DNA from 4 places in the Massilia sp. LMS1-1-1.1 genome. Region 2 is predicted to be linked to each of the others. Evidence: predicted binding sites of a transcription regulator. Region 2 holds the regulator's gene; each other region holds the start of a gene.
The links. Region 2 encodes FNR, which switches genes on or off when oxygen is low (the NO sensors DNR and NnrR bind a similar motif). Its sites were predicted from a motif close to TTGATNNNNATCAA; they were not measured.

Region 1: the regulator FNR is predicted to act here: its motif matches at 5,428-5,441, upstream of MRBLMS1_RS15005 (universal stress protein).
Region 3: the regulator FNR is predicted to act here: its motif matches at 1,981-1,994, upstream of MRBLMS1_RS10550 (universal stress protein).
Region 4: the regulator FNR is predicted to act here: its motif matches at 3,062-3,075, upstream of ubiU (ubiquinone anaerobic biosynthesis protein UbiU).

Annotation. Positions count from the first base shown of each region.
Region 1 covers NZ_JBFPNG010000023.1:518-8,150, reverse strand. Annotated here, with positions in the region: gene trpE (anthranilate synthase component I) at 1-1,268, opposite strand, end outside; gene MRBLMS1_RS15030 (phosphoglycolate phosphatase) at 1,538-2,242, opposite strand; gene rpe (ribulose-phosphate 3-epimerase) at 2,242-2,916, opposite strand; gene apaG (Co2+/Mg2+ efflux protein ApaG) at 3,081-3,455, shown strand; gene MRBLMS1_RS15015 (hypothetical protein) at 3,481-3,627, opposite strand; gene mltA (murein transglycosylase A) at 3,677-4,903, shown strand; gene MRBLMS1_RS15005 (universal stress protein) at 4,936-5,373, opposite strand; gene MRBLMS1_RS15000 (MFS transporter) at 5,511-6,812, opposite strand; gene MRBLMS1_RS14995 (enoyl-CoA hydratase) at 6,889-7,633, shown strand, end outside.
Region 2 covers NZ_JBFPNG010000023.1:764,961-772,593, forward strand. Annotated here, with positions in the region: gene MRBLMS1_RS18465 (response regulator) at 1-1,334, opposite strand, end outside; gene fnr (fumarate/nitrate reduction transcriptional regulator Fnr) at 1,574-2,332, shown strand; gene MRBLMS1_RS18475 (FixH family protein) at 2,336-2,860, opposite strand; gene ccoG (cytochrome c oxidase accessory protein CcoG) at 3,007-4,389, opposite strand; gene ccoP (cytochrome-c oxidase, cbb3-type subunit III) at 4,394-5,314, opposite strand; gene MRBLMS1_RS18490 (cbb3-type cytochrome oxidase subunit 3) at 5,307-5,510, opposite strand; gene ccoO (cytochrome-c oxidase, cbb3-type subunit II) at 5,512-6,126, opposite strand; gene ccoN (cytochrome-c oxidase, cbb3-type subunit I) at 6,142-7,569, opposite strand.
Region 3 covers NZ_JBFPNG010000012.1:121,038-128,670, reverse strand. Annotated here, with positions in the region: gene MRBLMS1_RS10570 (hypothetical protein) at 1-5, shown strand, start outside; gene MRBLMS1_RS10565 (VOC family protein) at 90-509, shown strand; gene MRBLMS1_RS10560 (TraR/DksA family transcriptional regulator) at 620-1,000, shown strand; gene phbB (acetoacetyl-CoA reductase) at 1,163-1,909, opposite strand; gene MRBLMS1_RS10550 (universal stress protein) at 2,078-2,944, shown strand; gene MRBLMS1_RS10545 (hypothetical protein) at 2,965-3,324, opposite strand; gene MRBLMS1_RS10540 (glycine zipper domain-containing protein) at 3,521-4,075, opposite strand; gene MRBLMS1_RS10535 (serine hydrolase domain-containing protein) at 4,262-6,370, opposite strand; gene MRBLMS1_RS10530 (histidine kinase) at 6,535-7,633, shown strand, end outside.
Region 4 covers NZ_JBFPNG010000012.1:500,143-507,775, forward strand. Annotated here, with positions in the region: gene MRBLMS1_RS12195 (anaerobic ribonucleoside-triphosphate reductase activating protein) at 1-506, opposite strand, end outside; gene nrdD (anaerobic ribonucleoside-triphosphate reductase) at 496-696, opposite strand; gene MRBLMS1_RS12205 (ribonucleoside triphosphate reductase) at 693-2,441, opposite strand; gene MRBLMS1_RS12210 (hypothetical protein) at 2,560-2,976, opposite strand; gene ubiU (ubiquinone anaerobic biosynthesis protein UbiU) at 3,139-4,176, shown strand; gene ubiV (ubiquinone anaerobic biosynthesis protein UbiV) at 4,304-5,206, shown strand; gene ubiT (ubiquinone anaerobic biosynthesis accessory factor UbiT) at 5,226-5,753, shown strand; gene MRBLMS1_RS12230 (heavy-metal-associated domain-containing protein) at 5,772-6,035, opposite strand; gene MRBLMS1_RS12235 (substrate-binding periplasmic protein) at 6,285-7,154, shown strand; gene aspT (aspartate-alanine antiporter) at 7,428-7,633, shown strand, end outside.

The DNA.
Region 1 (7,633 bases), 760 kb from region 2:
CGCTTGGTGATTTCCAGTTCGTCGATCACTTCCATGGCGCGCACTTTCGGCGCGCCCGTCAGGGTGCCGGCGGGGAAGGTCGCGCGCAGTACGTCGAGGTTCGACAAGCCTTTCTTCAAGGTGCCTTCCACGTTCGAGACGATGTGCTGCACGTGCGAGTATTTTTCGATGACCATGCGGTCGGTGACGTGCACGCTGCCCGTCTCCGCAATGCGGCCGATGTCGTTGCGCGCCAGGTCGATCAGCATCACGTGCTCGGCGATTTCTTTCGGATCGGCCAGCAGCTCGGCTGACAGCGCGGCGTCGCTCTCCGGCGTGGCGCCGCGCGGACGGGTGCCAGCGATGGGGCGCAGGGTGACTTTCTTGCCGCCACCGGCCGTGTTCTCGTTGCGCACCAAAATCTCGGGCGAGGCGCCGATGATCTGCATGTCGCCGAAATTATAGAAGTACATATACGGCGATGGGTTGAGCGAACGCAAGGCGCGGTACAAAGTCAGCGGCGAGTCGACATACGGTTTGCGGATGCGCTGGCCGATCTGCACCTGCATCAGGTCGCCCGCCATCACGTATTCATGCGCCTTGGCGACGGCCTTCAGATAGTCTTCCTTGGAAAAGTCGCGGATGGTTTCCGTGCGCACGGAAGCGCTGGTGACGGGCGCATCGACACCGCGGCGCAGCATCATGCGCAAATCCTTCAGGCGCTGCTGCGCTTTCGAAAACGACTCGGGCTGTGTCGTATCGGCGTAGACGATCAGGTAGAGCTTGCCGGACAGGTTGTCGATGACGGCCAGTTCTTCCGTCACCATCAGCTGGATGTCGGGCAGCTTCAAGTCATCTTTCGGCGCGCCGCCGGCCAGTTTTTTCTCGATGTGGCGCACGGTGTCGTAGCCGAAGTAGCCGGCCAGGCCGCCGCAGAAGCGCGGCATGCCGGGGCGCAGGGCGACCTTGAAGCGCGACTGGTACTGTTCGATGAAGTCGAGCGGATTGCCTTCGTGCTCTTCGATCACGACGCCGTTCTTGACGATTTCGGTGCGCTTGCCATGGCTGCGCAACACGGTCGTGGCGGGCAAGCCGATGAAGGAATAGCGGCCGAAGCGTTCGCCGCCGACGACGGATTCAAGCAAAAAGGTGTTCTTGCCGCCTTGCTGGGCCTGTGCCAGTTTCAGGTACAGGGTGAGCGGTGTTTCCAGGTCGGCGAACGCTTCCGCGATCAGGGGGATGCGGTTGTAGCCTTGCTGGGCCAGCGATTTGAATTCGAGTTCGGTCATGTTTCTCTCCATGCCGTCAGGGTATGCGTGTGCATGGTGCACAAACCCTGCGGTGGGTTATCAAAAAACTTGCCGGGGCACGCAACATGCGCAATGTGCGCAAACTATACGGGTGCAGCCGGCAGCAATCGTAACGGCTCGGCCCTTAAGCCTGCCAGGATTGCCAGCGTCGCCAAAGCCAGGCCTCAATCGAGCCGGTTTGGGTGACATTGTGTTTTTTGATGAGAAACGTGTTCACGATATGGTGGTGGGTTTGGTCAGTATGCCGGTTAGTTTTGCATGCTAATAAAACGGGCTGCTTCGAGCAGTGTCTTTACTATACCATCGGAATCGGTATCGTGTATAGAGTGTCCGTGATTGTAGCCATACGGTACCGTCAGTACGGGGCAAGCCGCAGCCCTGGCCGCTTGCGCGTCATTCGAGGAGTCGCCGATGGCCACCACTTTGGCGGGCGCCAGGTCGAAATCCGCGCACACTTGCAGCAGCGGCATCGGGTCCGGCTTCTTCCTCGGCAGCGAATCGCCGCCGTAGACGATCTCGAAATATTGGTCGAGATTTTTCTGCTTCAGCAGGGGCAGGGCGAAGGCGATCGGCTTGTTGGTGACGCAGGCCAGGCGCAAGCCCGCCGCCTTCATCGCCGCCAGTCCCGCTTCCACGTCCGGATACAGGGTGCTGAACTGGCCGTTGATGGCCAGGTAGTGGCGCTGGTAGCCGTCCATCGCCTGCTCGAAACGCTGTTCCACGCCGGCCGCATCGAAGTCGAGCGCCAGCACGGTGCGGATCAGGTTTTCCGAGCCCTTGCCCACCATCAGTTTGATGGCGTCGGCGCTGATGGGTGCCAGGTCCAGTTCCGCGCGCATGCCGTTGATGGCGACATGAAAATCGGGCACGGTGTCGAGCATCGTGCCATCGAGGTCGATGATGGCGGCGCGCACGCCGGCCAGTACGTGGTCTTTCACCGTGCCCGCTTGCATCAGGCGCCCTTGACGGCTGCCAGCTCGGCGCGCATGGCGTCGATGACGGCTTTGTAGTCTGGCTTGCCGAAGATGGCCGAGCCGGCGACAAAGGTGTCGGCGCCGGCAGCGGCGGCAGCGGCGATGTTGTTGATCTTGATGCCGCCATCGACTTCCAGCATGATGTCACGGCCCGATTCGTCGATCATGCGGCGCGCTTCGGCGATTTTCTTCAGCGCCTGCGGGATGAAGGACTGGCCGCCGAAGCCTGGATTGACGGACATGATCAGGATGATGTCGATCTTGTCCATCACGTGTTCCAGGTAGTGCAGCGGCGTGCCCGGGTTGAATACCAGGCCCGATTTGCAGCCATTGTCGCGGATCAGCTGCAAGGAACGGTCGACGTGATCCGACGCTTCCGGGTGAAAGGTGATGATGTTCGCGCCAGCCTTGGCGAAATCCGGGATAATGCGATCGACAGGCTTGACCATCAGGTGCACGTCGATGGGCACTTGCACGTGCGGGCGGATCGCTTCGCACACCAGCGGGCCGATGGTCAGGTTCGGCACATAATGGTTATCCATCACGTCGAAGTGGATGATGTCGGCGCCGGCGGTAACGACGTTGCGCACTTCCTCGCCCAGGCGGGCAAAGTCGGCGGACAGGATGCTGGGAGCGATACGGAATGTAGTCATGGTGGAGTAGCCAAAGGATAGAAAATGCGAAGATGCGCTATTTTACGCTTGACGCCGCTGCCATGCCTCATTGAAGCACGATGAAACACAGAATACACGGCGCGCCGTGGCCTATGCGGCACACGCGCCGCCATAATGACTGCAATGTCTGAATAGGAATGACGATGGCGACTTATGAATTTACGGTAACGGTCAAGACGCAATACCTGCCCGAGCAATCGGCACCGGACCAGGGGCGGCACGTGTTCAGCTACACGATTCGCGTCGTCAACACGGGCACGGCTGGCGCGCAACTGATTTCGCGCCACTGGGTCATCACGGATGCGAACAACAAGGTGGAAGAGGTGCGCGGCCTGGGCGCCGTCGGCCACCAGCCGCTGCTGCAGCCGGGCGAACAGTTCGAATACACGAGCGGCACCATGCTGGGCACGCCGCAAGGCTCGATGCACGGCGAGTATTTCTGCGTGGCCGAAGATGGCCATCAGTTTGAAGCGCCGATTCCCGAGTTCGTGCTGTCGGTGCCACGCACCCTGCATTGACGCAACGCCGGGGGGCTTGCGCCCCTTACTTCAGTTTTTCGGTGCTGTCCTGTTCTTCGCCGAGCTGCTTGCGCGCCGGTGGGACGGGTTTTTTACCCGAATACATGGTCCACCAGACTATAAATGCCAGCAAGAAGAACGCCATCAGCGCCTCTATCATCAAGATCCACATACGCACCCCTATGTTATTTACCCGCAGCTTAGTATTTACCCGCCGTCTGTTGACACGCGGTAGTCTACCCGTTTCAGTCGGCGCCGTCGCGCTTGCGCTGTCCGCCTGTACCACGCCGCCCGCGCCGCCCGCTGCCAGCGGCAAGGCGCCGCCCATCGCGCCGACCGTCGTCAGGCCAGTTCCGGCCAAGCCGGCCGACGCCAAGGACGCCGCGGATGTGGCGGCGCCCACCTTCGTGCCCGCCAAATTTTCCGCCTTGCCTGGCTGGGCCCGCGACGACATGCGCGCCGCCTGGCCCGCCTTCATGGCTTCGTGCGGCGTGCTTGTGAAACGTCCGGACTGGAAGGAATCGTGCACCATCGCGCGCCAGGTCAATGCCGACAGCGACAAGGCCATCCGCCTGTTCTTCGAGACGTTCTTTGTGCCGAATCAAGTCATCACCGCCGATGGCGCCAGTACCGGCTTGGTGACCGGCTACTACGAGCCGCTGCTGCACGGCGCGCGCAAGCGGGGCGGTCCATACCAGACACCGCTGTACAAGGTGCCCGACGACCTCGTCTCGGTGGATTTGTCCGGCGTGTATCCGGAATTGAAGAACATGCGCTTGCGGGGCAAGCTGGTCGGCAAGAAAGTGATCCCGTATGCGACCCGCGCCGACATCGAGCGCGCCACGTCCGTCACGGGCAAGGAATTGCTGTGGGTGGATGATGAAGTCGAAGCCTTCTTCCTGCAGGTGCAGGGCTCCGGCCGCGTGCAGCTGACCGATACGCAGGAAACCGTGCGCGTGGCGTACGCGGACCAGAATGGTCATCCGTATAAATCGATCGGCCGCTACCTGGTCGACAAGGGCGAGCTGACCCTGAGCCAGGCCTCCGCGCAGGGCATCAAGGCGTGGATCGCCGGCCACCCCACGCGCAAGGATGAATTGTTCAACGCCAATCCCAGCTATGTCTTCTTCAAGGAAGAGCGCCTGCCCGATCCGAAAGTGGGGCCGAAGGGGGCGCTGGGCGTGCCATTGACGCCGCAGCGCTCGGTGGCCATCGATTCGCGCTTCTTGCCGCTGGGCGCGCCCGTGTTCCTGTCCACCACGCAAGCCAATAGCGAGATTCCCATGCAGCGCCTGGTGATGGCGCAGGATACGGGCGGCGCCATTCGCGGGCCTATCCGTGTTGATTACTTCTTTGGTTTTGGCGCGGAAGCGGCCGAGAATGCGGGCCGCATGAAGCAGAGCGGCGCCGTGTGGGTGTTGTTGCCGAAGCAGGCGCCGGCGCGCTAGGGAAAGCGTCGCCGGGCAGTTCGTGGTGTCGCTTAGCGCAAGACCATCACTGGCAAGTGGGTATGCGCCAGCACTTTTTGCGTTTCGCTGCCCACGAACAGCTTGTTCAAGCCCTTGCGGCCATGCGAGGCCATCAGGATGATGTCGCAATGGTAGGTTTGCGCTGCATTGACGATTTCATCGTGCGGGCTTGGCGACACGGCGACCACGCCTTCGAAAGGTACGCCGGCGGCGCGCGCCGCTTCGCCGATCTTGTCGATGGCGCGTTGGGACGCTTCCTGCATCTGCTGTTCATACAGGCTGGCGTCGAGCACGATGCCGCCGTCCGCCATCGGCGAGAACGGAAACGGCTGCACCACGCTGATGGCGACCAGTTTGGCCTTGTTCAATTGGGCGAAGGCGAGGGCGGTCTCGGCGGCTTTGTCGGACAGCGGCGAGCCGTCGGTGGGAAATAAGATGGTGTTAAACATAGCGTGCTCCTCAAGTGATGTAAGACAGCTTATGGATTTACATCAATTAAAACCTTGATATAAATCAAACCTCACAGGCTTTGGCGTGAATAGTGTCGCCAAGGCAATCTTTTGCCAGTGTATTCCCGTTCACCGCTTCAGGTGCGCACGCTACGCAGCGGCGTGCCCCACACCATGGCCACCGTCAACACGATGCTGCCGGCCGCGATGCAGGCCAGGCCATTGCGCACGCCAAAATGTTCCGCTATCCAGCCGGCGGCCAGCGCACCCAGCGGCGCCGTGGCCACCGTCAGGAAGCGCATGGTCGACGTCATGCGACCCAGCATGGGGTCGGGTGTGACTTTCTGGCGCAAGCCCAGGTAGGGAATAAAGAACAGCATCACGCCGCAATCGAAAAAGAACATCAAGATGGCATACGCCACGGCGCTGGCGGCCGCGCTGCCGAACAGCGCGGCGGGTATCGTGGGCGTCAGGGCAAAACAGAGCGAGGTCGATGCCAGGCCGATCAGGATGGTGCGGCCGGCGCCATAGCGCTTCGTCAAGGGCTTGACGATGAAGGCGCTGAGCAGGACGCCGGCGCCGCCGAGCATCTGCGTCATGCCCAGCACGCCCGGACTCATGCCCAGGTCGCGTGTGGCGAACAGCACCGTCAAGGCCATGCTGGCGTAAAACAGGAAGTGCCAGATGCCGGCGCCCCAGGCCAGCGCGCGCAGCAGCGGTTCGCGCCAGACGAACAGCAAGCCGTCGGCGATGTCGCGCAAGGCGTGCTTGTCGGATGGAGCAGGGCGCGGGTCGCGCACGCTCATGGCGCGCAAATTGCAAACCGAAATCAGATAGCCGCACGCCGTGCACAGGATGGCGACGGGCGCCGACAGCACTTGCACCAGCACGCCGGCCAGGCCGGGACCGATCAGGCGCGAAGCCGATTCGGTGGCGGCAAATTTCGACTGCGCATCGATCAAGCCATCGCGGCCCACGAGGAAAGTCAGAAACACCTGTTCGGCGCCGCCACCGACGACGAAGCCCGTGCCGATGATGAAGCCCACTATATATAACCATGGCATCGACAGCACGCCGCACCAGTAAGCCACGGCGACGCTGGCCAGGGCCAGGCCCGACATGCTTTCGCTGAACAGCATGATCGGGTGCTTGCTGCGCCGGTCCAGCAGCACGCCGACGGGCAAGCCGAAGAGGGCGAACGGCAGCGCCTGCAGCGCAACCAGCACGCCCATCTGTTCCGGCGTCGCATGCAGCAAGAGCACCGCGCACAGGGGCAGGGCCAGCGAGGTGATCTGGGCGCCGAAGCAATTGAGGCCGTTGCTGAACCACAGGCGGCGGAAGTTGACGCTGGCGGCGCTGCCGTCGCCGCGCAGGTAGTGGGCGCAATACTGGAAGAGGGAGGAGAAAATATGCTGCTCGATAAAAAAGATCGGGCTCACAATAATAGCAGCGCACCTGCCGCGCCGCTGCCGTTAGCCGCTACAATCGTTGCACCGTTCATCGAGAGGAGACACCATGCAATACGAAGACCTGATCATCGATATCCAGGACAAAGTGGCGGTCATCCGCCTGAACCGCCCCAAGGCGCTCAATGCCTTGAATGAGAACATGATGAATGAGCTGGGCGACGCCTTGCTGAAGTTCGATGCCGACGAGAGTATCGGCTGCATCGTCCTCACGGGCAGCGAAAAAGCATTTGCCGCCGGCGCCGATATCGCCGCCATGGCCGATTACACCTACCCGGATACCTATGCCCAGGGCTACATCAGCCGCAACTGGGAGCATATCTTGCGCGTGCGCAAACCGGTGGTGGGCGCTGTGGCCGGCTATGCGCTCGGTGGCGGCTGCGAACTGGCCATGATGTGCGATTTCCTGATCGCCGCCGACAGCGCCAAATTCGGCCAGCCGGAAATCAAGGTCGGCGTCACGCCGGGGGCGGGCGGCACGCAGCGTTTGCCGCGCGCCATCGGCAAGGCCAAGGCCATGGATCTGTTGCTGACGGCGCGCACCATCGATGCTACCGAGGCGGAACGCATCGGCCTCGTGTCGCGCGTGGTGCCGGCTGACAAATTGCTGGAAGAAACCCTGGCCGCCGCCAAGACCATCGCCGCCATGCCGACCTCGGTTGCCATGATGATCAAGGATTGCGTCAACCGCGCGTTTGAAACGACATTGACCGATGGTGTCGCCTACGAGCGTCGTTTGTTCCAGGCTGCCTTCGGTACGCCTGCGCAAAAAGAAGGCATGCACGCTTTCCTTG
Region 2 (7,633 bases):
TCGATCTTCGAATAGTCGAGCACGTCGTTGAGAATGCCCAGCAGCGACTGGCCCGCCACGCGCACCATGGTCAGATACTTGCGCTGTTCCGTGTCGAGCTTGGTATTACCCAGCAAATACACCATGCCCAGCACGGCATTGAGGGGCGTGCGGATTTCATGGCTCATGTTGGCCACGAAATCGCTCTTCGCGCGGTTGGCCGCCTCGGCCCGGTCGCGTTCCTGCTCCAGTTCCGCCGCGCGCGATTCGAGTTCCTGCTGCAGGCGGTCGCGCTCGCTCATCAGGCCGTTGAACGCTTCCGTCAGTTCGCCGATCTCGTCGCGCTGCTGCACCGGCACGGGGGTGAAACGGCTGCCGCTGGTGCGCAGGGCCAGCAGGGTGTTGCGCAGGCGCACCAGCGGCGATAGCAGGCGCACGGTGACCCAGCCCAGCACGGCGGCGGCCAGCAGCGAAGCGAGGATGCTCCACAGCACCAGCCGGTACAGCACGCCATCGAACGGTTCGAAGGCATCCGCGACGGGCAGCGAGGTGGCCAGCAGCCAGTTCACCGATTTCAGGCGCTTGAAGCTGTTGACGGCCTTGATGCCGCGGCTGTTCGTGCTGACCATGCTGCCTTCGCCATCTTCCTTCAGCAGCTGGGTCGTCGTCAGGTTGGCGCTCGGCTGGCGCGGCTGCAGCAAACGGCTGGTATCGGGATGCAGCACGTAGCGCGGCACGGCGCCGCGCGTGAGGATGAAGTAATAGCCGCTCTTGCCGATCTTTTCCGAGCGCAGACGCCCCAGCAGGTTGTCCTTGTACAGGCGCAGCACGCCGATCACCACGCCGGCCACCTGGCCATCGGCGGCCAGCACGGGCGCCACCATCTGCACGATGGGCATGCCGCTCGATTTGCCGAGCATCGGTTCGGTGATCATGGGCTGGCGCGTGCGCAGCACGGTCTGGAAATACTCGCGCTCGGCAACGTTGATGCCCGTGCGTCCCGCCACTTCCGGCATGTCGGCCACGACGGCGCCCTGCGCGTCGAGCACCAGCACGTCGTCGAACAGCACCAGCATCGAGCGGCGCGAATAGTATTCGCGCAATTGGGCCGGCTGGGCCATCAGTTCCGGCGGCTGCTGCCTGGCCGTCAGGGTGACGATCTGCAGCAGCATGCCCAGCTTGTCGTCGAGCTCGGCAGCGGTGCGGCTGATCAGGGATGACTGCTGGCTCAGCAGTACTCGGGTGAAGTCGTCGCGCATGTGCTGCACCTGTATCATGGTGACCAGCGCGATCATGGCGATCGAGGTCAGGCTGGTGGCCAGCGCGACTTTTGCTTTGATGCCGAGAGGCTTCATGATTTCCTTTTCAGTACCGGGCGGCACAGGCGGCAGATAATGCTGTCAGGAATTTTCCTATCAATACCCCAGCTTGGCAAGCGCCGCCGCACAAAAGCCCCTACCCGCATGGGCTTTTGACGATGTTGCCATATAATTAAAGTCGGAACGTCGTTTATTCAGCGAAATTGCGGTGAAATTGGCACACGGCAACCCGGTATGCAGTAAACTTGTTGTTGCATTTTCTAAAAGGTACCGACATGACTGAAGCGCTAATCACTCCAACCTTGCCCACAGTGAACGTGGAAGCGTTGCGTGCGCGATGCTCGACCTGCAGCATGCATCAATTGTGTCTGCCGATGGGCCTCGATATGGGCGACATGGACAGGCTGGACCAGATCATCGGCCGCCGCCGCAAGATCGTGCGCGGCGCCTCGCTGTTCCGCATCGGCGACTCGTTCCAGAACCTGTACGCGATCCGCCTGGGGCACTTCAAGACCTACCAGATCAATCCGGGCGGCGAGGAGCAGGTGACGGGTTTCCAGATGGCCGGCGAACTGCTGGGCATGGACGCCATCAGCGCCGACCGCCACCACTGTAATGCGGTGGCGCTGGAAGACAGCGAAGTGTGTGAAATCCCGTTTTCCAGCCTGGAACAATTGCTGGGCAATATGCCGACTCTGCTGCGGCATTTCCACCGCATGATGAGCCAGGAAATCACGCGCGAGCAAAGCGTGATGCTGTTGCTGGGCAATATGCAGGCGACGCAGCGCTTTGCCGCCTTCATCGTCAACCTGGCGTCGCGCTATGAGGCGCGCGGCTATTCGAGCAGCAAATTCCAGCTGCGCATGTCGCGCGAGGAAATCGGCAACTACCTGGGCCTGACCATCGAGAGCGTCAGCCGTTTATTGTCGAAATTCAAGAAGGAAGGCTGGCTGCGCGTGTCGAACCGCGAGATCGAGATCTTGCAGCCTGCTAAGCTGAAAGCCATTACGGCAGGCACGGACGTCTGCAAATAAGCTTTATAGCTCTTCATCCGCATGCAGCGCGATGCTGCGCTGCACGGGCCAGGTCCAGATGCCGGACAGGCGCCACTCGCGCTTGTCGTTTTCCACCAGCACTTGCCAGCGGCTGCGCTCGAGCATCGGCAGGGGCACCGAGAAATTTCCGGCCGCATCGGGCTGCACCAGCAGCTTGATATCCTTTTCCGGCAGGGTCGCATGCGCCAGGTGCAGCTGCAGCGGTCCCTGATAAGCCTTGCCGAAGCTGTGCACGGAACCGGTCAGGCGCGCTTGCGCCACGTCGTACGACAGGCTCGTATCCATGGCCAGGTCGCTGGCGATCGTGTCGCGCTTCAAATCCTGATTGATCGCCTTGCCCTGCTTGTAATAATCGCCCACCACCAGCGCATCGGGTTGCGTAAACGCGATATAGCCCATGAAGCTGCCGACGACCACGGACAGGCCGGGACCGATCATCAGCAGCCATGGCCAGCGGTGCTTGTACCACGGTGCAACGGGAGGCTGCAGTTTCAGACTGTCGGACATTTTGTTCTCCTTGGGGTCAGACCCTTTGGGTCTGACCCCAGCTTTTGCTTCTGGGTTGAAAATACAGTAAACCTACCGCATATTGAATGCTACCCCTACGGCGAAATACCGGGGTCGGACCCAGAGGGTCCGACCCCGAATCAACATTACCGCGGCACGATGAAGACCGCGCTTTCACGCACATGCAGCGACGGGTCGTCCAGCGATTGCAATTCGATCGCAATCTTGTTCGACCCCTTCTCGCCCACGCCGTGCGGCACGCGCAGGCGGATCGGCCAGCCCAGCGTTTCCGTCGGCTGCAAGGTCACTTCTTCGCGCGTCAGCAAGGTCAGGCCCGGCAAGCCGGAAGCGCTGATTTTAAAGTGCTGGCTTTGCTCGGACGTGTTCATGATCTGCAGGCGGTAGACGTTTTCGATCATGCCGTCTTCCACTTCGCGTCCCATCGAACCGCGGTCGCGGATCACGTCCATTTTCAGGGGCGTGCGCAGGGCCAGCGAGGTACATACGGCGATGATGATCAGGGCCAGGATGGAAGTGTAGATCAAGACGCGCGGGCGCATGGCGCGCTGGCGTATCTGCTTCGAATTGAAGTTGTTTTCCATCGCATGGTCGGTGCTGTAGCGTATCAGGCCACGCGGCCGCTCGACCTTGTCCATCACGCTGTTGCAGGCATCGACACAGGCGGCGCAGCCGATGCATTCATACTGCAGGCCGTTGCGGATATCGATGCCGGTCGGACACACCTGCACGCACAGGGTGCAGTCGATGCAATCGCCCAGCTTGTCGTTGTGGCCGGCCTTCTTGCTCATGGCGCCGCGTGGTTCGCCGCGCTTGGCATCGTAGGTGATGATCAGGGTGTCCTGGTCGAACATGGCGCTCTGGAAGCGCGCATAGGGGCACATGTATTTGCACACCTGCTCGCGCAGCCAGCCCGCGTTGCCGTAGGTTGCCAGGCTGTAGAACAAGACCCAGAACCATTCCCAGGGACCGAAATTCAAGGTGACCACCGATTGCGCCAGTTCCTTGATCGGCGTGAAGTAGCCGACAAAGGTAAAGCCCGTCCACAGGGCGATGGCGCCCCACACCACGTGCTTGGCCGTCTTCTTGAACGCCTTGCGCACGGACGGGCCCTGCTTGTCGAGGGCCATGCGCGCGCTGCGCGTGCCCTCGATGCGGCGTTCGACCCACAGGAAAATTTCCGTGTATACCGTTTGCGGGCAAGAGAACCCGCACCACACCCGTCCGGCAATGGCCGTGACGAGGAACAACAAATACGCACAGATGATCAGCAGGGCCGCCAGATAGATGAAATCCTGGGGCCACAGCACGACGCCGAAAATGTAGAACTTGCGCGTGGTCAAGTCGAACAGCAGGGCTTGCCTGCCATTCCAGGTCAACCACGGCAAGCCGTAGAACGCGAGCTGGGTAAGCCATACGCATACCCATCGCCAGGTAGCGTAGCGTCCTTTGGCCTCGCGAGGGTAGATCTGCTCGCGGGCCGCATACATCTTGATGACTTGAGGTTCCATTACATCATTTCACGGGCGTCTGAGGATTCGACAGGCTCCAGACATACGCCGACAGCACGTGTACCTTGGATTCGCCGAGGAAATCGCTGAAGGCCGGCATGGTGTTGCTGCGTCCCTTGCGTACGGTTTCCATGATGGTATCGGCGCTGCCGCCGTACAGCCAGACCTTGTCCGTCAGATTCGGCGCACCGAGCATCTGGTTACCCTTCGCATCGGCGCCGTGACAGGCCATGCAGGCGCCAAACTTGGCCTTGCCCAGCACGGACTTGACGGGATCCGAGGTGGAACCGGACAGGCTCAGCACATAATGGGCCACGTTCTCGACATCTTTTTCGGAGCCGAGGGCGGCGCCCATCGGAGGCATCTGACCATTGCGGCCGTGCAGGATGGTGGTCTTGATGATGTCGGGTTCACCGCCATACAGCCAGTCCTTGTCCGTCAGGTTGGGGAAGCCCTTGTTGCCGCGCGCATCCGAACCGTGGCATTGCGCGCAGTAGGTCAGGAACAGGCGCTGGCCGATGGCTTGCGCCTGCGGGTCGGCGGCCACCGTCTTCAAGTCCTGGCTCAGGTACTTGTTGAACAGGGGACCGTAGTCGGCTTCCGCCTTCTTCAGCTCTTCCTCGTACTGGCCCGTCGATTTCCAGCCCAGGCTGCCGGCATAGTTGCCCAGGCCCGGATACAGGAACAGGTAGGCCAGCGCGAAGACGATGGTGATGTAGAACAGCCACATCCACCAGCGCGGCATCGGCGTATTGAGTTCCTTCAAGTCCTCGTCCCAGACGTGGCCCGTGGTGCCGTCGGCGGGGGCGCCGGCGACCACTTTCACTTTCGACTGCGAGTACAGCAGCACGCCGCAGCCGATGATGCCCAGCAGGGACAGCACGATGATGTAGATATTCCAGAAGCCATTGGTAAAGTCAGCCATGGTTATGCTCCTTCGCCAGGTTCATCTCGGCCTCGGCCGGATAGTCGAGCGCTTCGTCGGCGAACGGCAGGCGTGCCGCCGCGTCGAAGTCGCTGTTGCTGCGGCTGAACGTCCACCACAGGATGCCCACGAACGTCGTAAAGGAAACCACCGTCATGACGCTGCTGGCGCTGTCAAACAGGTTTTCGATTGCCATGCTAATTCCTTGTTTTGATTAATGTACCGAGGCCTTGCAGATAGGCGACCAGGGCGTCTTCTTCCGTCTTGTCCTGCAGCTGCGCGGGGCCGGCGGCGATTTCTTCCTCGCTGTACGGCTGGCCCAGGCGTTTCAGGGCGCGCATCTTCGGCACGATCTCGTCAGGCACCAGCTTGGTCTTCGCCAGCCAGGGGTAGGACGGCATGTTCGACTCGGGCACCACGTCGCGCGGGTTGTTCAAGTGCGTGCGGTGCCATTCGTCGCTGTAGCGGGCGCCCACGCGGGCCAGATCGGGCCCCGTGCGCTTGGAACCCCACTGGAACGGACGGTCATAGACGAACTCGCCGGCGACCGAATAGTGGCCATAGCGTTCCGTTTCCGCGCGCAGCGGACGCACCATCTGCGAGTGGCAGTTGTAGCAGCCTTCGCGCACGTAAATGTCGCGGCCCGCCAGGCGCAGCGGCGAATACGGCTTCAGGCCGGCGACCGGTTCCGTCGTGCTCTTCTGGAAGAACAGGGGGACGATCTCGACGGCGCCGCCGATGCTGATCACCACCGTGACCAAGGCGATCAGCAGCCAGGGGTTTTTCTCAATCCATGCATGTGAAAATTTCATTTGCTTTCGCTCCTATCAGGCGTGCGCCGCGTTCAGTTCCGGAATGCGGGCGACGGGGAGTTTGCTGCCGCGCAAGGTCATCCAGGTGTTGTAGCCCATGATGCACATACCCGACAGGTACAGCAGGCCACCGGCCACGCGCACCACGTAGTACGGATACGTCGCTTTCACGCTCTCGACAAAGGTGTAGGTCAGGGTGCCGTCCGGATTGACCGCACGCCACATCAGGCCCTGCATCACGCCGGCGATCCACATGGCGGCGATGTACAGCACGATGCCGATGGTGGCCACCCAGAAGTGCACGTCGACCAGGCGCGTGCTGTGCATCTGCGTGCGGCCAGCCAGGCGCGGCAGCAGGTAGTAGATCGAACCCATGGTGATGAAGCCCACCCAACCCAGAGCGCCCGCATGCACGTGGGCAACGGTCCAGTCGGTGTAGTGCGACAGCGAGTTGATGGTCTTGATCGACATCATCGGACCTTCGAAGGTGGCGATGCCGTAGAACGACAGCGAGACGATCATGAATTTCAGGATCGGGTCGGTGCGCAGCTTGTGCCAGGCGCCCGACAGGGTCATGATGCCGTTGATCATGCCGCCCCAGCTTGGCGCCAGCAGGACCAGCGAGAAGACCATGCCGATCGATTGCGTCCAGTCAGGCAATGCCGTGTAGTGCAGGTGATGCGGGCCCGCCCACATGTAGGTGAAGATCAGCGCCCAGAAGTGGACGATCGACAAACGGTACGAGTACACGGGGCGCTCGGCCTGTTTCGGGATGAAGTAGTAGACCATGCCCAGGTAGCCGGCGGTCAGGATGAAACCCACCGCGTTATGGCCGTACCACCACTGGATCATGGCGTCCTGCACGCCCGCATAGGCGGAATACGACTTGGTGAACGAGGCTGGCATGACGGCGCCATTGACCACGTGCAAAATCGTCACGGCCAGGATGTAGGCGCCGAAGAACCAGTTGGCCACGTAGATGTGCTTGACCTTGCGCTTGATCAGCGTGCCGAAGAACACGATGGCGTAGGCGATCCAGACGACGGCGATGAGGATGGCGATAGGCCATTCCAGTTCCGCGTATTCCTTGCCGCGTGTCATGCCCATAGGCAGGGTAACGACGGCGCACAGGATCACGGCTTGCCAGCCCCAGAAGGTGAAGGCGGCCAGTTTGTCGGAAAACAGGCGCACCTGGCAGGTGCGTTGCACGACGTAGTACGAGGTAGCGAACAGGCCGCAGATGCCGAAGGCGAAAATCACCGCATTCGTGTGCAGCGGACGCAGGCGTCCGTATGTCAGCCATGGTATGTCGAGGTTCAGGGCAGGCCAGGCCAGCTGAGCGGCGATGATAACGCCAACCAGCATGCCGATGATGCCCCATACCACAGTAGCGACCGCGAATTGCTTCACGATCTTGTAGTTATAGTTCAGCGATTGATCCACAAAGACTCTCCCTGGAATTACTATTTATGATGGTGGCCAGAGAGTAAGTGTTTGACCGTGAAAA
Region 3 (7,633 bases), on a different contig from region 2:
AGTGATTGAAATCGGCCGGTGAGCGCCTATACTGGGACCTCCCCCGCGTGGCAATCGTGCCTGCGGGAAGATGACCAGAGGAGACCAAGATGCGTATCGAACCGTATTTGCAATTCAGTGGAAACTGCGCGCAAGCGCTCGAATACTACCGCCAGCACCTGCATGGCACCGACCTATGTCTGATGCCATTCCGGGGCACCCCGGGCCAGGAGCAAGTCAAGGAAGACTGGTATGACAAGATCATGCACGGCTCCGTGCAGCTGGGCCCCACCATGCTGATGGGCTCGGATGGCGGCTGCACCGAGGATGGCGCCAAGGGCATGCACGGCAGCTCGATCTGCCTGACCGTCGATACGCCGGAAGAGGCGGAACGGGCCTTCGACGCGCTGGCGCGTGACGGCACTATCCAGATGCCCATGGAAGAAACGTTCTGGGCCAAGCGCTTCGGCATGCTGAAAGACCAGTTCGGCGTTGCCTGGATGGTCAACTGCCTGAAAGAGCCAGCATAGAACGGCCACTGCCAGCCTGCGCCGCGTCAAACGCGGCGCGGGTGGTAGCGCAAGCAGAGCCGCCAATCTTGGACTACCATGATGGAAGTAACCTCTACCGGGTGATGGCCATGAATGGATTGCCGCAAGACCAGTTGCAGCGCCTGCAGGGCGTGCTGGAGCAACGCAAGCTGGCGTTGCTGGAACAGATCGAGAACGAAGCGGCCGAAGCGGACGCGCGCGCCTCCTTGCTCAATGAAATCGAAGCCTCGCCGGCCGACAACGCCAGCGTGCGCACCTTGAACGCCCTCGTCAGCGAAGCGGCCGAACACAAGCTGGCGCAGCTGGCCATCATCAAGCACGCGCTGGCCAAGTTTGCCGATGGCAGCTACGGCCTGTGCGACAACTGCGGCGAAGCCATCGGCCTGTCGCGCCTGAACGCCCGCCCGGAAGCACGGCTGTGCATCGATTGCCAGACGCGGCTGGAAAAAGCCCGGCGCCCAATACCATGACGGCAGCATGACTGCGCAACAACAAAGGGCAAGGCATCGCTGCCCTGCCCTTGTTTTCCAGCGTAACTGCCATTGCCTGCCGTCCTCCGCCAGCGTCTGCGCGCCGGCTGGGTGGACGGGTCTCCTCTACTGCCATTGCCTCTGTGCAAGCTGTACGCTTGCTTAACTCATATGCTGTCCGCCATTGATGGCGATGTTCGCGCCCGTGACAAACGCGGCCTCGTCCGACGCCAGGTAAGCGACCAGGGCCGCCACTTCGTCCGGCTCGCCCAGGCGGCCCAGGGGAATTTGCGGCAGGATCTTCGTTTCCAGTATCTCGGCCGGCACCGCCGTCACCATCTGCGTGCGCAGGTAGCCGGGCGAGACCGTATTGACGGTGATGCCATGGCGCGCCACTTCCAGCGCCAGCGCCTTGCTGAAACCATGCACGCCCGCCTTGGCGGCTGCGTAGTTGCACTGGCCAAACGCGCCCTTCTGGGCATTGACGGACGAGATATTGATGATGCGGCCCCATTTATGTTCGAGCATCGGCTCGAGCACCTGCTTGCTCATGTTGAACAGGCTGTCGAGATTGGTGCGCATGACCTCGGACCAGTGCGGCAATTCCATCTTGCGCATGCTCTGGTCGCGCGTGATGCCGGCGTTGTTGACCAGCACGTCGATGCGGCCGAATTGCGCCAGCACGCTGGCCACGGCCTCGCTGCAGGCAGCGAAATCCGTCACGTCGATGGCCAGCGGATGGAAATAATACTGCTGCGCCTGCTGCTCGTCGAGCCAGCTTGCCACCCGCGCATTGTCCGGCGTATGCGCGGCCACGACGGCAAAGCCCGCCCCATGCAGGCGGCGGCACAAGGCCGTGCCCAGGCCGCCCATGCCGCCCGTGACCAGCGCTACCTTTTGTTCCTTCATGACTGTCTCTCCCCGCTTGTTATGGTTGTTCTGCGTGGCATCAAGTGTAGGAGCAGTTTTTATTGCCAGCCTTGCGCCAGATCAATTGCTCAGCCTGATGCAGTCGTGCGCGGCCGGCACCCCGGACTGTGCCAGAATGGCCGCTACTGCACAGCGAGAGGACAGGCCATGACGTACAAGACCGTATTGCTCCACATCGACGACAGCGCCGGGCGCGCCGCCCGCATCGAAGCGGCGGCCAGCATCGCCCAAGCTTGCGGCGGCCACCTGACGGGCGTGGCGCTGACGGGCGTGTCGCGCCTGCTGTACCAGAACCAGCCCGACCTCGATGCCGACCCGAACCTGAGTTTGCATCTGAACTTCCTGCGCGACCGGGCCACGCGCGCCCTCGACGGTTTTGAAGCGCAGGTGCGCGCGGCCGGCGTCGCCTCGTTCGAACAGCGCGTGCTCGACGACGAGGCGGCGGGCGGCATCAGCCTGCTGGCCCGCTATGCGGACCTGGTCGTCATCAGCCAATACAATGCCAAGGATAAATCGCCGTCCGTGATGCGCGACTTTCCCGCCTATGTGCTGCTGCATTCGGGCCGTCCCGTGCTGATCGTGCCGTATGCGCCGCCGCTGCCCCTGCTGGCGCCGCCTGCGGCCGCGCGCAATGTACTCATTTCCTGGAACGCCAGCAAGGAAGCGAGCCGCGCCGTGAGCGCCGCCCTGCCCCTGCTGCAGCGCGCCGGCCAAGTCCACGTGGCCATCTTCGACGCCCAAGTGCATGCCGCCGAGCACGGCGAACAGCCAGGCGCGGAACTGACGCAATACCTGGCGCGCCACGGCGTGGAAGCGCGGCTGCATCTGCTCGATGGCGGTGGCGTGCGGCGCGGCGATATCGGCGAAGCGCTGCTGTCGCAGGCGGCCGACCTGTCGGCCGACTTGCTGGTGATGGGGGCGTATGGCCATTCGCGCCTGCGCGAAACCATCCTCGGTGGCGTCACGCGCACGATTCTGCAAAGCATGACGATCCCCGTGCTGATGGCGCACTAGGGCGTATTGAAAGCGGCGGGCTAGCCGCCCTGCCAGGGCTGGCTGCGGATCTTCGCCACCTGGCGCTGCGCCAGCCACTGCCACAGTTGCAGCGCGTCGTCCTGCGGCAGGGCCGACATGTGGCGCGGACTGGCCAGGGCGATTTCGCAATCGCGGTCCGACCATTCCTCGAAAGTGACTTCGCCTCCGCTAGCGACCTCGACCTGATACATCAAGCCATCGTCGTAACCAAAACGCAACAGGACGGCGGCCGGGCTGCCATCCTGCGCCACGGCGCCGCCGCGGTAAACCTCGGCCAGCGCATCGGCCAGCTGTGCCGGCGAGGGCGCGCAGATGTCGCGCCCATCGGCCCGTGTCAGAATGAACCATGCCTGTGTCATGACGCGACCTCCTATTCATACCCGTTAGCATGCGAGGCAAGTACTACAGGCAGTCACCTTGGTCCAGTGTCACTTCGGGCGCGCGGAAACTATCCCTGTCGGCATTGTTTACCAATAATTACGAATACTAACAAGGATCATACCTAAATTTCATGCGGCGCGGAATTTATGCCTGTTGCGCCACCGATGCCCTGGTTCACGCCACCAGCACGGGCATGCTGAGCGGGTCGAAATCCAGCCAGTCGCCATTGGCGATCGTGCCTTCCGCTTCCTCGATATGCTCGGCGCCGAGCCGGTGCAAGGTCTCGAGCGCCCGTTCGCGCTCCTCAAGGCCGCTCAGCGCCACGGCGATCAGCATGCCCGGATGGCGTGGCTGGCGGCGGTTTTCGCCATTTTCCTCGGCCTCGCCCGCGTCCTTCATTTTATTGAAACTGTAGAGCGAGCCCACGTGGGCACCCACGAGCGCTCCCACCACCGGGCCCAGCGGCCCCGTCGCCAGCGTGGTGGCCGCGCCGATGCCCGCACCGACGGCGGCCCCGACAGCCACGCCTTCGGCAACGCCCTCCGGCGTCTCCTTGGCACCGGGCGAGATATCGCGGTCGCCGCCAAGCGCGTGCAGATCATGCTGGCCCGGCTGGTTGACAAAGAAGGCGCTGATGCGGCTGTCGGGAAAGCCCGCCTGATTCAGGGCCGCGCGCGCGGCGTCGATCTGCTCCTGCAACTGAAAATGACCTGCGATGATGCGTGACATGGTACGGCCCTCCTGGTCGGCTGCTGGCGCACCGTGCGCCGCTACGATAGGGTGCGCCGGACGGCGCCAGGATACCGTTCGCTTGCACACACAGTTACGCACACAGCCAGTCAATCATGCGGCTGCGCCGAACGGGCTGCGGATATCGGACAGGAATTGTTGTGCGCGCAAAGCCCATTAGGTGTTCTAAGGCGCCAGCGCCTTCGTCTCGCCACCGAGGCGGATGATCGCCGCTTTTGCGCCCACGGCGCCCGGATAGCGGGGGTCGAGCTGCAGCGCTTGCCGATATGCCTCGACGGCCTGCGGGCGCAAGCCTTGCTCCACATAAAACTCGGCCAGGCTGTCCTGCAGATTCGCGTCGCGCGGATGCAGGCTGACGGCCGCCTGCAGCACGGCCATGCCTTGCGCCACGGCGCCGCTGCCTTTCAAGCGGTAGACTTCCAGGTTCAGCGCCGCCGGGCTGGCCGCACCGAGCGGATCGCGCTCCAGCGCCAGGCGCAGGGCGGCGAGGGCCGCTTCCGTCTTGCCGGCGCTCAGCAGGGTCAAGCCTTGCAGCGCATGTGCGCGGTCGCTGAGCGGATACAGTTCCACGGCCAGGCGGCTGGCCGCCAGCGCCGCCTCCACCTCGCCGCGCGCGGCCGACGCTTGCGCCAGTTCCTGCAGCTCGGGCACGAAATCGGGATAGGCGCGCTGGCCACGGAAGGCCGTGCGCAGCTGGCCATCGCGTGCGGCGATGGAAGCGGGCGCGGCCGGCCAGGCGATGGCGGCCGTGCGGTCCCAGCTGCCAGCCAGGGCCACGATGGCTTGCTCGAAAACGGGATCGAAGCGGGGCAAGGCGCCGGCCTTTGTGCCTTGCGACAACAGGACATAGTCGCGCGCAAACGCCAGCGCGCCGCCGCGCGCGTATTGATTCAGGTCGACACCGGCCTCGCGCAACTGCCTGGCCATGCTGGCACCGGCCGTGAGAAATACGCGGCCGCCTGCGGGATGGCGGGCCGCGTCGATGTAAGCGCGCGCCGCCCTGGCATCGGGCGCCAGCGCTTGCCGGTTAATTTGCGTAAATGCCTCGCGCGTGGCGGCCACATCGGCATACGGTTGATCCGTGCGCTCGGCATACGCCCTGCCCTCCTCGAACATGCCTTGCGCCACCTGATACGCGCGCTGCGCGCCCGCATCGGCGATATACGTGTTCAGCTGCCACGGTTCGCCCGTGACGACTTCGAACAGGCGCTGCACGAACGCCTCGGGATTGACGCGCTCGAGATTGGCGGCGACGGCAATGGTGAGCTTGCGCGAGGGGAAGCTGTACAGATAGGTGACGGTTTCCGGCTGCTGGCCGCTGTGGGCAATCGCATAGCGCCCGCCCGTCGGGACGACTTCCCAGCCCATGCCATAGTCCGTCAAGCGGCCGGCGCGCGTGGCCATCGGCTGCACCATGGCGGCCACGCTGGCCGCCGACAGTATCTTGCCTTCATGCACGCCCCTGCCGAACGCCAGCATGTCGGGCACGCTGGCGCGCGTGCCGCCGGCGGAAAAGCGGCTGCTGATGTCGACGAATTCCGCATTTTTCCATTCCTTGCCGGCCAGCCGGTAGCCGCGCACGCGATGGGCAATCACGGTGTCCGGGTCATCCATCACGATGGTGTCCATGCCCAGCGGCTCCCACACGTGGCGACGCATGTAGCCGCCATAGCTTTCGCCCGAGGCACCCTCGATGACGGCGCCCAGCAAATTGTAGCCATAGCTGGTGTAGCGGAAGCGCGTGCCCGGTTCGGCGATCAGGTCGAACCGCTCGAAGACGGCGATGGACTGGCGCGTATCCTTGTGCTCCTTGAAGTGCTTTTCCGCCTTGCTGTTACGGTAGGCGTCGATGCCGCCCAGGTGGCCCAGCAACTGGCGCACCGTCACGGGAAACGGTTTGACGGGGAAATACGGCACATACGTTTGCACGGGCGCATCCAGGTCGATCTTGCCCTGCTCCACCAGTTGCAGGATGGCCACCGCCGTCATGGGCTTGGTGACGGACGCGAGCCGGTAGCTGGACCGGGCCGTGGCCGGCACGCGGTTTTCCAGGTCCGCATAGCCATAGCCTTTGACCCATTCCACGTCGCCCTGGCTGAACCCGACGGTCACGCCCGGGATGCGTGCCTTGTCCATGCGCTGAGCGACCCAGCCGTCGAAATCGGCCAGGCGCGCGGCCAGAGCAGGAGCGGGAACAGAAGCGGGAGCGGAAGCGGCTTGCGCCGCGCCGCAGAACAGCGCCAGCGCGCCGGCGAAACAAGTCTTGCTTTGCATAGTCATGATTCCATGGTGAGGGCCGTGTCCACAGCACGGCGCTGATGCATGGTAAGTGTCTTTTACACACTGCTGGCGAGCCGTGCACGAAATGCACGTGGCCGGCACGAACAGCACCGGCAATGATGAAAATGTTGCAAAGGGTTGGCAAATGAGCAGCTACAATGCCCGCCATGCCCTCCTGCTTCCGCTACCTGCTGCTGTGCTGCCTGGCCTTGCCCTCGTTCGCCATGGGCATGGACAGGCTATCGCTGGCCGAAGGCTGGCGCGCCTGCGGCACAACGCGCGCCACGCCCGCCGCTTCGCTGTACCAGCTGCTCAAGCCGGGCCAGCTGCTGTGCGCCGAGCGCGATATCACCGTGGCCGCCACGCCCTCGTCGACGCAGCTGCTGGTGCTGTCGGCGCTGGCTTCCAGCGAGCTGTGGCTCGATGACATATTGATCGGCAGCAATGGCCAGCCGGCCCGCCAGGCCAGCGGGGAACGCGCGGGCGACATCGATTTTGCCATCCACCTGACACCACGGCAGTTGTCCATGGGCAGGCACCACCTGCGCCTGCTGCTGTCGACGCAGCAGGCGCCTGCCCGCCTGGCGTCGCCACTGTATGCGCTGTACCTGGTCGACCGGCAAGACTACCGCGCGGCGCTGGCCTGGTACCGGCTGCCGCCGCTGCTGCTGGCCGGGGCGCTGGGTGCCGTCGCCCTGCTGTTTCTCGCCTTGACCGCGCTGTACCAGCGGCAACGGCACTGGGCCATGTTTGCCGCGCTGTGCCTGGTGGCGGCGCTGCTGCTGGTGGTGGAGCTCTGGCGCAGCGTTACCGGCTACGCCTATCCCATGCATTTGCCGCGCCTGTACGCCGTCAGTGCGCTGACCTGGCTGTTTTCCGCCTTGCTGCCCCTGTATTTTTATACGGCATACCGGCTGCCGCGCTGGCCGCTGGCGGCGGCGTTACTGCTGGCGGGCATCGCGCTGGCCGGCGCGCTGCCCGCGCATTTCGACTCGCGCTGCTGGTCGATGTTTTTGACGGGCCTGGCAGCGAGCCTGGCGCTCAACCTGGGCGCCCTGTGGCGCCGCCTGCCGGGCAGCCGCGGCGGCACCTTGATCGCGCTGGCCTCGTGCGCCCTGTTCCTGCTGACGGGCAGCCAGTTTGCCGAAGGCGGTTTCGCCCTCGTCGTGTGCTTCTTGCTGCTGCCCCTGTGTGCGCAATTGCTGGCGCAGCTGCTGCGCGAACGCAGCAAGGCGGCACGCGCCCAGCAGCTGGAAA
Region 4 (7,633 bases), on a different contig from region 2:
AGCAGGTCGGGGTGGGTGGTGGTACGGCATTCGTAGGCCACGCCGCTGGCGAGGATGGCATCGAGGCAGGCGCGCGCCGGGTCGCCGCTGCCGGCCACGCGGGTCACATGACGATAGTCGGCGAACGGCGCCTTGATGTCGAAGCCGACCCAGTCGACCAGGGGCAGCACTTCCCGCAGGCGCTGCGGATAGATGCAGGCCGTGTGCAGGCCGATGCCGAAGCCCAGCGCCCTGACGTCCTGCATGGCGCGCGCCAGCGCCGGATCCATGCACGCCTCGCCGCCGCTGAAGACGACGGCGTCGACCAGGCCCGTTCTGCGGCGCAGCCAGGTCAGTACGTCCTGCCACGGCATGGCGCCTTCCGGCGTGCGCGCCTGCAAGTGCGGATTGTGGCAATAGCCGCAGCGCCAGGGGCAGCCCTGCACGAACACCACGGCCGCCAGCTTGCCCGGGTAGTCTGTGGCGGAAAAGGGCGTCAGGCCGCCCACTTTCAGTTCAAGCGCCATGGCAGGCGGGCTGGCCCACGCGGGCGCTCGCTTCCGTAAAATACTGGCGCTCGTGGAACTCTCCCTGTTTGCCGATGTTGAACGAGGCGACGGGGCGGTGATAGCCCATTACGCGCGTCCAGATTTCGCAGCGCTGGCGTTCCGTGTCGAGCAGGGTGATGGCGGGAGTGAAGTCGGGACGTGCGTTCATGGCGTTTCCTTGAGTGGGTGAGCGAGATCGGACTGCTTGCGGGCGATCAGTTCCGCGTCGCAGGTGGGACAGAATTCATGTTTGCCGGCCAGGTAGCCGTGGCGCGGGCAGATGGAAAACGTGGGCGTGACAGTGATGTAGGGCAGCGAAAAGCGGCTCAGCGCGCGTTTCACCAATTCGCGGCAGGCGTTGGCGTCGGACAGCGCTTCCGTCATGTACAGGTGCAGCACCGTGCCGCCCGTGTACTTGCGCTGCAGCGCGTCCTGCAATTCCAGCGCTTCGAACGGGTCGTCCGTATGGCCGACAGGCAGCTGCGACGAATTCGTGTAATACGGATTGTCGACCGTGCCCGCCTGCAGGATGGCGGGATAGCGCTTGCGGTCTTCGCGGGCGAAGCGGTAGGTCGTGCCTTCGGCCGGTGTCGCTTCCAGGTTGTACATATGGCCCGTCTCTTCCTGGAATTGCACCATGCGGGCGCGCACGTGGTCGAGCAGGCGCACGGCCAGCGCATGGCCTTCCGGCGCCGTGATGTCGTAAGCGTCGCCGCTGAAGTTGCGGATCATCTCGTTGATGCCGTTCACGCCCAGGGTGGAAAAGTGATTGCGCAGGGTGCCCAGATAGCGTTTCGTGTATGGGAACAGGCCTTGCTGCATCAGTTCCTCGATGGTGCGGCGCTTGATTTCCAGGCTGGTCTTGCCCAGTTCCAGCAGGCGGTCCAGGTCCGCCATCAGCGCTGGCTCGTCGCCGCGCCACAAGTGGCCCAGGCGCGCGCAGTTGATGGTGACCACGCCCAGGGAACCCGTCTGCTCGGCGGAACCGAACAGGCCATTGCCCCGTTTGAGCAGTTCGCGCAAGTCCAGCTGCAAGCGGCAGCACATGGAACGTATCATGTTCGGCTTGAGTTCCGAATTGATGAAATTCTGGAAGTAGGGCAGGCCGTAGCGGGCCGTCATCTCGAACAGGCGTTCCGCGTTGTCGCTGTGCCAGTCGAAATCCTCGGTGATGTTATAGGTGGGGATGGGGAAGGTGAAGACCCGGCCCTTGGCGTCGCCCGCCATCATGATCTCGATATAGGCGCGGTTGATCATGTCCATTTCCGCCTGCAGCTCGCCATAGCTGAAGGCCATCTCCTGGCCTGCGATGACGGGAATCTGCTCGCGCAAGTCGTCCGGGCAGACCCAGTCGAAGGTGAGGTTGGTGAACGGCGTCTGCGTGCCCCAGCGCGATGGCACGTTGAGGTTGAAGATCAGCTCCTGCATGTACTGGCGCACGTCTTCGTAGCGCAGGCTGTCCTTGCGGATGTAGGGCGCCATGTAGGTGTCGAAGGAGCTGAACGCCTGCGCGCCGGCCCACTCGTTTTGCAGGGTGCCGAGGAAATTGACGATCTGGCCGATGGCGCTCGACATGTGTTTCGGCGGGCCCGATTCGATCTTGCCCGGCACGCCATTCAAGCCTTCGTGCAGCAGGGTGCGCAGCGACCAGCCGGCGCAATAGCCGGCCAGCATGTCGAGGTCGTGGATGTGCAGCGCCGCTTCGCGGTGCGCCGCGCCCACTTCCGGCGGATACACCTGGTCCAGCCAGTAGTTGGCGATGACCTTGCCCGACACGTTGAGTATCAGGCCGCCCAGCGAGTAGCCCTGGTTGGCGTTGGCGTTGACACGCCAGTCGCGCCGGTCCAGGTATTCATTGATGGACGCGGCGACGTCGACCTGGCCGCGTGTGGGGGAAACTGCATTTTTCGTCATGAAACCTCCAATAAACACAACATGCGGTGTTTTTATGGAGATTAATCACTAAATATAGTGGCGTCAAAGGGCGCGTGCAGTTGCGTGATGAATCCTTGATGCAGGTGAAGAAAGCGCGTCAGCGGCTTTTTTTTGCGCGGCCCAGGCGCGGGATGAAGCAGCTCAGGCCAAAGTACATGGCGCCGCAGACGGCGATGCTGACGACGGAGGCGGGCAGCACGTGCGCCCAGATTTCCCGCGCCGAGAAGGTGCTCCAGCTGGCCACGCGCGCGTCGAACGTGACGTAGTTCGCCAGCAGCCAGTAGACGGCCAGCAGGCCCGTGCAGATGGCGGCCTGGCGCAGCACGGGCATGGCGCGGCGGGCGAAGACGGCTTGCAGGAACAGCAGCAGCACGCCGGCCCAGACGCCCAGCGCCTCGGGCGAGAGCACGGAGAGCGTTTCTTCGACATAGCCGTCGGCGGGCGAAGCCCACTGTATTTGCAGCACGGTGAGGAACAGGGTGAGCAGGAATAGCAGCAGCGGTTTGCGGGGCATGGCGGGCAATCGGTGAGGAAGAAAAGTGGGGCATTTTACAGCCAGGTCAAGCAAGTTGAACGCGCGCCAGCCATGCATGCATTCCTTCACCTGCGTCAAGGACTGGGCGGTAAGGGCGGGGCTATAGTCTGCACCCTGAGCCGCTACAGGACTGTGAACACCATGATGCTTGAATCAACCACCGCCACCCGCGTGGCCGGACCGCTGGAACTGGTCTGCCCCGCCGGCAGCCTGCCTGCCTTGAAAGCGGCCGTCGACAATGGCGCCGACACCGTGTACCTCGGTTTTCGCGACGCCACCAATGCGCGCAATTTCGCCGGCCTCAATTTCGACGAGAAGGCCATCGCCGAGGGCGTGCGCTATGCCCACCAATATGGACGCAAGGTGCTGCTGGCGCTGAATACCTATCCGCAGCCGCACAACTGGGCCGTGTGGCGCAGCGCCATCGACCGCGCCGCGCAGGCCGGCATCGACGCCATGATCGTGGCCGATCCGGGCCTGATGGCGTATGCAAGCGAACACCACCCGCAACTGCGTTTGCACCTGTCCGTGCAGGGCTCGGCCACCAACTATGAAGCGATCAATTTTTACCATGAACACTTCGGCATCGCCCGCGCCGTGCTGCCGCGCGTGCTGTCGATGGCGCAGGTGGAGCAACTGATCGCCAAGACGGAAGTCGAGATCGAAGTCTTCGGCTTCGGCAGCCTGTGCGTGATGGTCGAAGGGCGCTGCGCGCTGTCGTCATATGCGACGGGCGAGGCGCCGAACACGCACGGCGTGTGCTCGCCGGCGAAATCCGTGCGCTGGCTGGAAACGCCGAACGGCCTCGAATCGCGCCTGAACGGCGTGCTGATCGACCGCTATGCGCCAGGCGAAAACGCCAGCTATCCGACCCTGTGCAAGGGACGTTTCGAAGTCAACGACGAAGAGTATTACGCGATCGAGGAGCCGGCCAGCCTGAACACGCTGGCGCTGCTGCCGCAGCTGATCGCCATGGGCGTGCGCGCGGTGAAGATCGAAGGACGCCAGCGCAGCCCCGCCTACGTGGCGCAGGTCACGCGCGTGTGGCGCGAAGCGATCGACGCCTGCCGCGAAGGCAATGCGCGCTACGCCGTCAAACCGGCCTGGATGGCGTCCATGGACAAGCTGGCCGAGGGCCAGCAGCACACATTAGGTGCCTACCACCGCTCCTGGAAATAGCAAAACCTGCTGCGCGTCACGGGGCGCGGCCTGCGATGCTCGCTGTGCTCTGGCACAGCTGCGTTTCTCGGCCTCGCCGCAGGCCGCTCGCTACAGTTTTGTCAACTTTAAAAATACTGGAAAAGGCATGTTAAAACTCTCTTTGGGCCCCTTGCTCTACTACTGGCCGCGCGCCACCGTTTTCGAGTTTTACCAGCAGATCGCGACCACGGCCGTCGATATCGTCTACCTGGGCGAAACCGTCTGCTCGCGCCGGCACGAGGTGCGCCTGGCCGACTGGCTCGATATCGCCGACATGCTGGCCGCCGCCGGCAAGGAAGTGGTGCTGTCGACGCAGGCGCTGATCGAGGCGGGCGCGGAACTGGCGACCCTGCGCCGCATCACGGGCAATGGCCGCTACGGCGTCGAGGCCAACGACATGGGCGCCGTGCACTGCATGGAAAAGGGCACGTCCTTCGTCGCCGGCCCCCATCTGAACCTGTTCAATGGCCCCAGCTTGCAACTGCTGGCGCGCCTGGGCGCGCGGCGCTGGGTAATGCCGCTGGAAATGGGACAGACGGCGCTGGCCGAGATGCAGCGCCAGAAACCGGAAGGGCTGGAGACGGAGGTATTTGCCTACGGCCGCATGCCGCTGGCGTTTTCCGCGCGTTGCTTCACGGCGCGCAACCGCAACCTGCCGAAGGACGATTGCGGCTACAGCTGCCTGGAAGAGCCGGACGGCCTGCTGCTGCGCACGCGCGATGAAGTGCCGTTCCTCGTGTTGAATGGCACGCAGACGCAGTCGGCACTCGTCTACAACCTGGTGCGCGAACTCGACGCCATGCGCGACATGGGCGTGTCCGTGGCGCGCATCAGCCCGCAAGCCATGCATACGGAACAAGTCATCGCCATCTTCGACCGCGCCCGCCGCGGCCAGGTCAGCGGCATCGGCGCCCAGGCCCAGCTGGCGGCTTGCCAGCCGGCCGGCGCTTGCGACGGCTACTGGCACGGCCAGCCCGGCATGGAACAGCACCAGCACGCCGCCCATTGAACGCATCGAAAGGAAGCACATGCAAGACCAACTGGAAAGATTGCCCGTCCCCGCCAAACCCGGCACGAGCAAGCCCGCCGCGTCATACCGGCTGCCCGAACCGCTGGCCGAATTGCTGTCCAAGCTGCCGCCGTATCCCGCCTCCTGGCTGTTCGTGCAGGGCTTGAACCGCCTGCTGGCGCCGCAATTGCCCGACGACGTGCGAAGCAGCCTGGAAGGGCGCAGCCTGCGCCTGCGGTTGCTGGACGCGGGCATCGCCTTCGATTTCGAGTGGCAGGGAACGGTGTTCGTGGCCGAGCGCTATGTGGACGTGCCGGATCTGTGCATCGCCGCCAGCGTGCATGATTTGATGCTGCTGGCGCGGCGCCAGGAAGATCCGGACACCCTGTTCTTCAGCCGCCGTTTGAGCCTGGAAGGCGATACGGAGCTGGGCTTGCTGTTCAAGAATACGCTCGACGCCATCGAGCTGCCGCCGTTCGACCTGCAGGCGCTGGGACCGCGCCGCGTGCTGGCGCATTTGCGCGACCGGGGCGCGCGGGGAGGGTAAGTTGGAAGCTGGCGGGCTTCAATGACGGCAGTGGCCGCAGGCGCCGCTGCACGAGGCCAGCTGTACTTCATCCGTCGCTTCGCCCATGAAGCCGGCGTCGTTGACGGCGGCCAGCAGGCGTTCCTGCGTGGCCAGGCGTTCGTCGAATTGCACCTTGGCGCCGTGGCGCGCCAGCGAGACGCAGACGGTCGCCACGCCCGTGACGGCTTCAAGCGCGCCCGTCAGCCTGTCGGCGCAGCCTTCGTGATCCATTCCAATGATATTCAAGCGCGCTGTCTGCATGGGTTCCTCTTGTTTTTCAGATAAAAAAAGAGCGTAGGCGAGGGGCAAGCATGCCGTCCAGAGCCGCACGCAAGATTTATTTTCTATTTGCGGTTTTATTGATCTGGATTAATTTCAACCGCTGCTGGCCAGCCTGAAAGTGCTGTTGTTTTATACACAGTTGCCGTATTCCAGTCGACAAGCGTACTCTGCTGCGCGATACTGTCATTCTGATAAGAACGCTGATGAAAGCGCTGGAAAGGAGGGGCCATGCAGCGCCGCCCCCTGCTCAAGCTTGCCGCCCTGTGGCCGTTGGGCGCTGCCGCCGCCGGCAAGTCGTCGCCGCTGCCGCTCGTGTATCCGCGCCACCAGGCGATCGATGATCCGCAGCAAGGCTATGTGACGGCCCTGCTGCTGCAGGCGCTGGCCCGTTCGGGCCAGGCCTATGCCTTGCGCCGCTCCGCGCTGCGCATGGTGCAGACGCGCGCCATGCAGGAGATCGCCACGGCGTCGGGCAGCGTCGACGTCGTCTGGACGATGACGAGCCGCGCGCGCGAAACGCAATTGCTGCCGGTGCGCATCCCCATCGACCGCGGCCTGATCGGCTGGCGAGTGGCCCTGATCCGGGCGCGCCAGCGGCAGCTGCTGCGCGACGTGCGCAGCATCGCCGCCCTGGCGCGGCTGTCGGCCGGCCAGATGAGCGACTGGCCCGATTCCGCCATCCTGCAGGCGAACGGCTTGCGCCTCAATACCTCGAGCACCTATGAAGGCCTGTTCCAGCAACTGGCGGCGGGGCGCATCGATTACTTTCCCCGTTCCGTGATCGAGGCGCAAAGCGAGCTGGCCAGCCATGCGCAATTGCCGCTGGCGCTCGATACTCACCTAGTCATCCGCTACCCGGCCGCGCTGTACTTTTTTGTCGGCAAGCACCGGCCGGAACTGGCGCGCCATATTGAAATCGGGCTGGAGAAAATGCTGGCCGATGGCAGTTTCGCGCAGCTGTTCCAGCGCCATTTCGGCCGCTTCGCCGATGGTTTGAAATTGTCCCGGCGCCACGTGCTGGAGCTGGTCAATCCGGACCTGCCCGAAGAGACGCCTCTGGCGCGCAAAGCACTTTGGTATCGTCCAAAACATTACTAATAGTTTTATTGATCAGTGTCAAACAGGCGCTTCAATCGTGCGCATGATGTTTGATGAAACGCAAAGCGAGTTCAACAGAACACCTGTTGACACTTATAAAATTTTCGCCGAACATAATTCCACGTTGCAACACTTTTGCAATACGTTCCCAGCACAAGCGGTGATACGCCGGTGCCGTGCCGGATCCGTGCGCCCGTTCAACAGCCAGCTGCCGCCAGCCGCCGAACGCTCTGTTCCCTTGTAACCATCCGTTATCTTTTCGAAGGTTTGCCCATGCTCGAGTCGATCACGTCGGTATTGCACCAGGTGCCGGAACTGGCCCTGTTCCTGGCGCTGGCGCTCGGTTACGGGGTAGGGCAGATACGCTTCGGTCCCATCCAGCTGGGCGGCGTGTGCGGCACCCTGATCGCCGCGCTGCTGATCGGCCAGCTGGGCATCACCCTGGACGCCAGCGTCAAGAATGTCTTCTTCATGCTGTT